Linked DNA regions of Rheinheimera salexigens. The protein of the gene in region 2 interacts with the protein of the main gene of each other region in a pairwise test. Links are inferred from orthologs where the notes say so. Each region holds a gene or a part of one and is shown on either strand. Other genes may lie near its edges.

What was found.
Region 1: the proteins of topA (region 2) and BI198_RS07405 interact in binary tests that used the Escherichia coli proteins (3 or more experiments, as listed by UniProt). The link is inferred for Rheinheimera salexigens from one-to-one orthologs.

What each region holds. Positions count from the first base shown.
Region 1 is NZ_MKEK01000001.1:1,599,536-1,602,788, reverse strand. What follows is about bases 294-3,212. They hold BI198_RS07405 (YigZ family protein), read left to right. Parts: upstream 294-1,403; coding sequence 1,404-2,021; downstream 2,022-3,212. Other genes in these bases: BI198_RS07395 (DMT family transporter), read left to right, coding at 3,128-3,212; BI198_RS07400 (LysR substrate-binding domain-containing protein), read right to left, coding at 2,045-2,938; BI198_RS07410 (DMT family transporter), read right to left, coding at 340-1,236. Also shown: BI198_RS07415 (sodium:solute symporter family transporter), read left to right, coding at 1-54; BI198_RS16225 (putative transporter small subunit), read left to right, coding at 67-198; more of BI198_RS07395, read left to right, coding at 3,213-3,253.
Region 2 is NZ_MKEK01000001.1:2,830,136-2,833,655, reverse strand. What follows is about bases 321-3,506. They hold topA (type I DNA topoisomerase), read left to right. Parts: upstream 321-696; coding sequence 697-3,306; downstream 3,307-3,506. Other genes in these bases: astB (N-succinylarginine dihydrolase), read right to left, coding at 321-471. In the rest of the region: more of astB, read right to left, coding at 1-320. UniProt on the Escherichia coli protein: Releases the supercoiling and torsional tension of DNA, which is introduced during the DNA replication and transcription, by transiently cleaving and rejoining one strand of the DNA duplex.

The DNA.
Region 1 (3,253 bases), 1.2 Mb from region 2 along the record:
TTTGATAATATCGATAAACGGGTTGTTGAATTCCATGAAGAAAAATACGTTTAAGGAGAATTAAGTATGTCAGCATTAATGCTTACCGCTTATGTTTTAGTTTGGCCGGTAATAGCCAGTTTAGTGTTTTTTACTTTATGCGGTGCTTTAATTATAGATATTAAGAATGCCAATAAAGAAGGTAAATCTTTAGTTTAAGCAGCCTAAACAAGCCCGCCAAGGATGGCAGCTTGTTTAATCGTTAATCTGTAGTTCCGTTTAAATAACAGTTTTAGATTTATTAAGAGTTTAGATTGAGAGTTAAGACTGAAGGTTTAGACTGTGCGCTTAAGCGCTTAGCTAAGCTTTATATAACACTGGCCAAGTCACCGGCTGCTTAACCTGCTCGGATAACAGCACGCCAAATAATGTCAGCCCTCCTCCAACAATATGATACATCGCCAAACTTTCCCCTAATACTATCGCTGCTATCACTGCGGTAATAACGGGCATAGCATTAAAGAATATAGATGTCCGACTCGGTCCTAAATGCTTTATACCTGTCATCCAAGCTAACGGTGCAGCAATAGAAGCAAATACACAAGCATAGGCAATAAGAGGCAGATTTTCGGCAGTTAAACCCGCTTTTGGTGACACATAAAAAAGTGGAAATAGCACCACAACAGCGACTACTACCTGCAGGTATAATAACGGCATAGCAGCTAGTGGTATTTGCCATTTTTTTAATAGGGTGCTGTAACAAGCATAAGCAAATACCGCCACTAGCATCATGCTATCGCCAACATTCATGCCTTGGCTGCTAAGCTGGCTAATATTGCCGGCACTTACCACATACAACACACCGACAAATGAAAAAGCCGCGCCTAATAATGCGCCCCAAGTTAAACGTTGGCCTAACGCCATAATGGCTAGACATAGCGACATCATTGGCATTAACGATAATACGATACCCATATTATTAGCCGAGGTTTTTACTGCTGCAAAATAAGCTAAGCTTTGAAATATGGCCATACCAAATAAACCGAGTATAAATATTTTGCCTAGGTGCGCTTTAATAATGGGCCAAGCCGTTATACAGGGTTTACACATAAAAGGAGTTAAGACTATTGCGGCAAATAACCAACGATAAAAGCCAATTTCAGCTGGAAAGATCACACCTACCGCTAATTTATTGACGATGGTGTTACCCGCCCAAAACAATACTGCCAGTATTGGCAATAACAAATGCTTATTCAAAGCTTAATCCAAAAAATAGTTAATATGTTCTCTATTATGCCCTAGGCTGCTTGCAGGTTATAATGAAATTCTACCAGTTAAGGCTAATCTAAGTTAGGCTGCTTACAGTTTATATAATCTTCCATTTTACTAGGTCTATGGTAAAGCGTTAAAAGGAACTCAGTACCGTGTCAGATGCCGTCTATTTTCAGCCGCTTGCTGCAGCCGAAATCAGTTTGGAAATTAAAAAAAGCCGCTTTATTGCCAGTGCACTCCCCGTTAGTACTGAATTAGCCGCGCGTCAGTTTATTCAACAACATAAAATATTAACCCCGTCAGCGCATCATCATTGTAGTGCTTATATCATTGGCGCCCCTGCTCTGTCTCAACAGTTTGGCTATAACGACGATGGTGAGCCCGCCGGCACAGCTGGTAAACCTATGTATCAAGTATTACATGGCCAAAAGATAGGAGATATTTGTGTCGTAGTCACACGGTTTTTCGGTGGTGTAAAGCTGGGAACCGGAGGTTTAGCCAGGGCTTATGCTGACAGTACTAAACAGGTTATTAGCCAGTTAGCATTACAACAAGTCTCGCCTACTTGTACTCTTAAACTACACTATGCTTATAGCCAATCAGCAACGATAGATGCTTTATTGCACAACGCCAACATTAGCCGGCTGGACAGTGATTACACTGAATCAGTTACCTTATCTATTCGTCTACCTGTTGGCGACGTTGATGCACTTATTGTCGATTTAAAGCAACGTACTAGTGGTGATATTAAGATTGAAAAGCTGCCGTGATAATTATTAAGCATAAACCTACACTAACTAAAGCTACATTGCTGCTTAAGCCAACGGCCTAAATTTATCATATCGCTTTGATTGGCTGCGCTTTGCCGATAAACAAAATAAAAATCGTCACCGGTTATCAATTCATGCATAGGTATACGCACTAAGCCTTGGCCTTGATCTTGAGCACTTAAAATAAAGTTATCAATTAAGGTAATACCCAAATTATAACGTGCAGCCTCAACCGCAAGTAACACATGACTAAAGTGGCTAAATTTAGCTTGCTCAGGCAACGTAAATCCTCCGCGCTGACACCATAAGCGCCAGTCATCACCTAGCTGTTGTTGTTTAGCATATTGCACTGATAACAACGGAAATTGCCATAATGCTTCGGGTAATTGTTGCTGCTTAATTTGCTGCCACAGTTTTTGACTACAAGCGGGAAATAGCTTTTCAGTAAATAAAAACTGACGTACGGCGTCTTGTTGTGGCGGATCAATAGTAATAAAACAATCTGTAGTATGGTCATGAAAATCAGGATCATCCGTCACCATATGTAAACTTAAACTTATATCAGGATATTGTTGCCGAAAGTCTTCAAGCTTGGGGATCAGCCATTTAACGGCTAAAGAACTATATAGGGCTAACTTGATACTGCCAGATTTACCATGCCGCACTAATTGACTGGCGTGCGCGACTTTATCTAACGCGGTACTGATTTCGGCATAATAGCGCTCTCCTACTGGCGTTAAAGTAAAACTACGGCCTTGGCGAATAAATAAATCAGCACCTAAATATTGCTCTAACAACTTTACCTGATGGCTAACAGCACTTTGGCTAACATGTAATTGCTTAGCCGCAACCGAAAAACTATTTAAGCGTGCTACGGCTTCAAAATACTGTAGCGCTCGTAATGGCGGCAACTTCATTATTAGTTTATCTCATACTTAAATAATTTTAATCATTATACATCATGCATAGCCTTACCCTATAATTTAACAACTAATCCTGTCTGGATTAACAATTTATGACCTCCCTATCATTAATGCTTTAGCGGTTATTCCGTCGCAAAGGCATTACTGCTTCACATAATTAGAACTAAGCAATAAGGATTATCAGTGTCAAAAAACTCTGTCGGACTCGCTATTTTCTTATTAATCATCGGTAATATTGTTGCCGTATTTTCTGATGCCTTAATTAAAACCTTATCTGCCGATGGTGCTGTATTTCAGTTTGTATTTTTT
Region 2 (3,520 bases):
ATTTGGATCACGGAACATAGCCTGTAAAATATTACCGGTTGTGTTAGGTTCTAAAGACCGATGAAATTTATTGGTTAAGTTGGCTGGGGTAAAGTGTACTTTACCATCAGCGGTATCAGCGCTAGGCGAGATAGTTGCAGCATTTGCTGTCCACATGCTTGAGGCTGAACAAACGGCTTTAAACACTGCAGGAGCTTGTTTAGCGGCTTTTGCAATAACGGCAGCATCTGAACCAGTAAAGCCAAGACGGCGTAATGTATGAACATCAGGGCGCTCTTGCGGGGCAAGTACACCTTGCACCATGCCAAGGTCATGTAAGGCTTTCATTTTACTCAGGCCTTGCTTAGCTGCTTGGCGAGGGCTAGATTTGTTTTTAGCGTTAGATAAAGAGGCTATGTTGCCGATAGATAAACCAGCATAGTTATGTGTTGGCCCTACTAGGCCATCAAAATTTGCTTCAATAAATTTCATAGTTGCTTGTTATCCTCTTTAGGCATGGCACGGTTGCTATTATTTCTGCAGTCATTAAGATGCGCCGTTTTATGCTGGTTATGATACCAGTAGATAGCGCAGAAATTGAGTAGATTTGCATAATAATCAGTTTATTCACTTGTCACAACCGCGGTTTACGGATATACGTTAAAAAGCAACTTAATTGGCAAGCACTAAAATTTAGTTAGGGATCTCAGGATTAAGATGGCGAAATCACTGGTAATAGTCGAATCACCGGCAAAAGCAAAAACAATTAATAAATACCTAGGTAAAGACTTCGTAGTTAAGTCTAGCGTTGGGCATATCCGCGATCTACCCACCAGCAGCAGCAAAGAAAAATCTGCCGCTAAAAAAGAATTAAGCAAAGAGCAAAAGCAATATCAAGCTTTGGTTGATCGCATGGGTATTGATCCAGAACATGGCTGGAAAGCCCGCTATGAAATATTACCCGGCAAAGAAAAAGTCGTTAAAGAATTAAAAGCCCTCGCAGAAAAAGCCGATATTATATATCTGGCAACGGATTTAGACCGCGAAGGGGAAGCCATTGCATGGCATTTAAAGCAAATTATTGGTGGTGACGACGCCAGATTTAAACGCGTTGTGTTTAATGAAATCACCCAAAATGCCATCCAAAATGCATTTGAAGAACCCGGTATTGTTAACGAAGATAGGGTAAATGCCCAACAAGCTAGGCGCTTTTTAGATCGCGTTGTCGGCTTTATGGTATCGCCACTGTTATGGAAAAAAGTAGCCAGAGGGCTATCTGCAGGTCGGGTACAATCGGTAGCGGTGCGTTTAGTAGTTGAGCGTGAGCGGGAAATAAAAGCCTTTGTTCCTGAAGAGTATTGGACAGTAACAGCTGATACCACAACGGCTGCTGCAGATGCATTACAACTTGATGTTACTAAACAGCAAGGCAAAGCGTTTAAACCGGTTAATAAAGCCCAAACCGAAGCGGCTTTAGCTGTACTTAAAACTGCAGAATTTAAAGTTCAAGAGCGTGAAGACAAACCAAGCAGTAGCAAACCACAAGCCCCTTTTATTACGTCAACCTTACAACAAGCGGCCAGTACTCGCTTAGGTTATGGCGTGAAAAAAACCATGATGCTTGCCCAGCGTTTATATGAAGGCGGCCATATTACTTATATGCGTACCGATTCGACAAACTTAAGCGCTGAAGCAGTAGCAACCTGTCGTGATTATATTGAAGAAAACTTTGGTAAAAAGTATTTGCCAGAGAATCCACTCAGTTACGGTAGCAAAGCCAACGCACAAGAAGCACACGAAGCGATACGCCCTTCAGAAGTAACCGTATTAGCCTCTAGCTTAGGTGATATGGAAGCGGATGCACGCAAATTATATGAATTAATTTGGCGTCAATTTGTTGCCTGTCAAATGCCTCCGGCGCTGTACGATGTCACCAATGTTATAGTACAAGCGGCAGACTTTGAATTACGCGCTAAAGGCCGAGTATTACGCTTTGATGGTTGGACTAAAGTACAACCTGTTGCTAAGCGTAAAGGTGAAGAAGACAGCCTGCTACCTGATATTAAACCTGGTGATGTTTTAGAGTTAAAGCAATTAAATGACACCCAGCATTTTACTAAACCTACCGCACGTTTTAGCGAAGCCAGTTTAGTAAAAGAGTTAGAAAAACGCGGTATTGGTAGACCTTCTACCTATGCGTCGATTATTTCGACCATTCAAGACCGTGGTTATGCCCGAGTGGAAAATAAACGTTTCTATGCCGAAAAAATGGGTGAGATTGTCACCGATAGGTTGGTAGAAAACTTTAGCGATTTAATGAACTATGACTTTACGGCCAATATGGAGCTGAAGTTAGATGATATTGCTAATGGCCAAGCGGCTTGGCGTAAAGAATTAGATAGTTTTTATGCTGATTTTCAACAAAAATTAAAAACGGCTGAGTTAGAACCAGAAAACGGTGGCATGCGGGTTAATCAATTTGTACTCACTGATATAGCCTGCCCAACGTGTGAACGACCAATGGGTATTCGTACCGCATCTACCGGTGTGTTTTTAGGCTGTTCTGGTTATAACTTACCACCTAAAGAGCGTTGTACTACTACTCTTAACTTAGTGTCTGGTGACGAAGCCATTGCGGTATCGGATGATGATGAGCATGAAACTGAAGTCTTAAGACAGAAAAAGCGCTGCCAAAAATGTGGCACTGCGATGGATAGCTATTTAATAGATGAACAGCGTAAGCTGCACGTTTGTGGTAATAATCCCGCTTGTGATGGTTACGAAATAGAGCAGGGCACCTTTAAGATTAAAGGTTATGACGGTCCACTAATTGAATGCGATAAATGTGGCGCTGATATGCAGTTAAAATCAGGCCGTTTTGGTAAGTATTTTGGTTGTACTAACACAGAGTGTAAAAATACCCGTAAATTGCTCCGCAGCGGCGAAGCAGCACCACCAAAAGAAGATCCAGTACATTTACCTGACTTAAAGTGTGAGAAGTCAGATACCTACTTTGTGTTACGTGATGGCGCTGCCGGTTTATTTATGGCAGCGGCAACGTTTCCAAAATCACGCGAAACTCGAGCGCCGCAAGTGGCCGAGTTGGCAAAATATCGCGATATTATTTCACCGAAATTTTATTACCTCGCCGATGCACCAAAGAAAGATCCAGAAGGCAATTTAGCGGTAATACGCTGGAGTCGTAAAACCAAGCAGCAGTATGTGATGTCTGAAAAAGATGGCAAAGCAACGGGCTGGTCAGCTTGGTACGAAAATGGCAAATGGGTTGTAACGAAAAAAAGTAAGCTAATTAAATGTTTACCATAAAAAATACTCGCATCTGCGAGTATTTTTTTTCATAACACTAAACACTAAACACTAAACACTAAAGTGTATATCCGGATCGGTTTACCCACACTAACACGCCGTAAACCCATCCCTGGGGGCTCATTTCCGCCCGTCCAGGGCTGCAATGGTTAGTTTAGGGTAAAACCGTTCCTCAATAATTTATCTTAGTCAGCCCACACTGAAAACTCAAAAC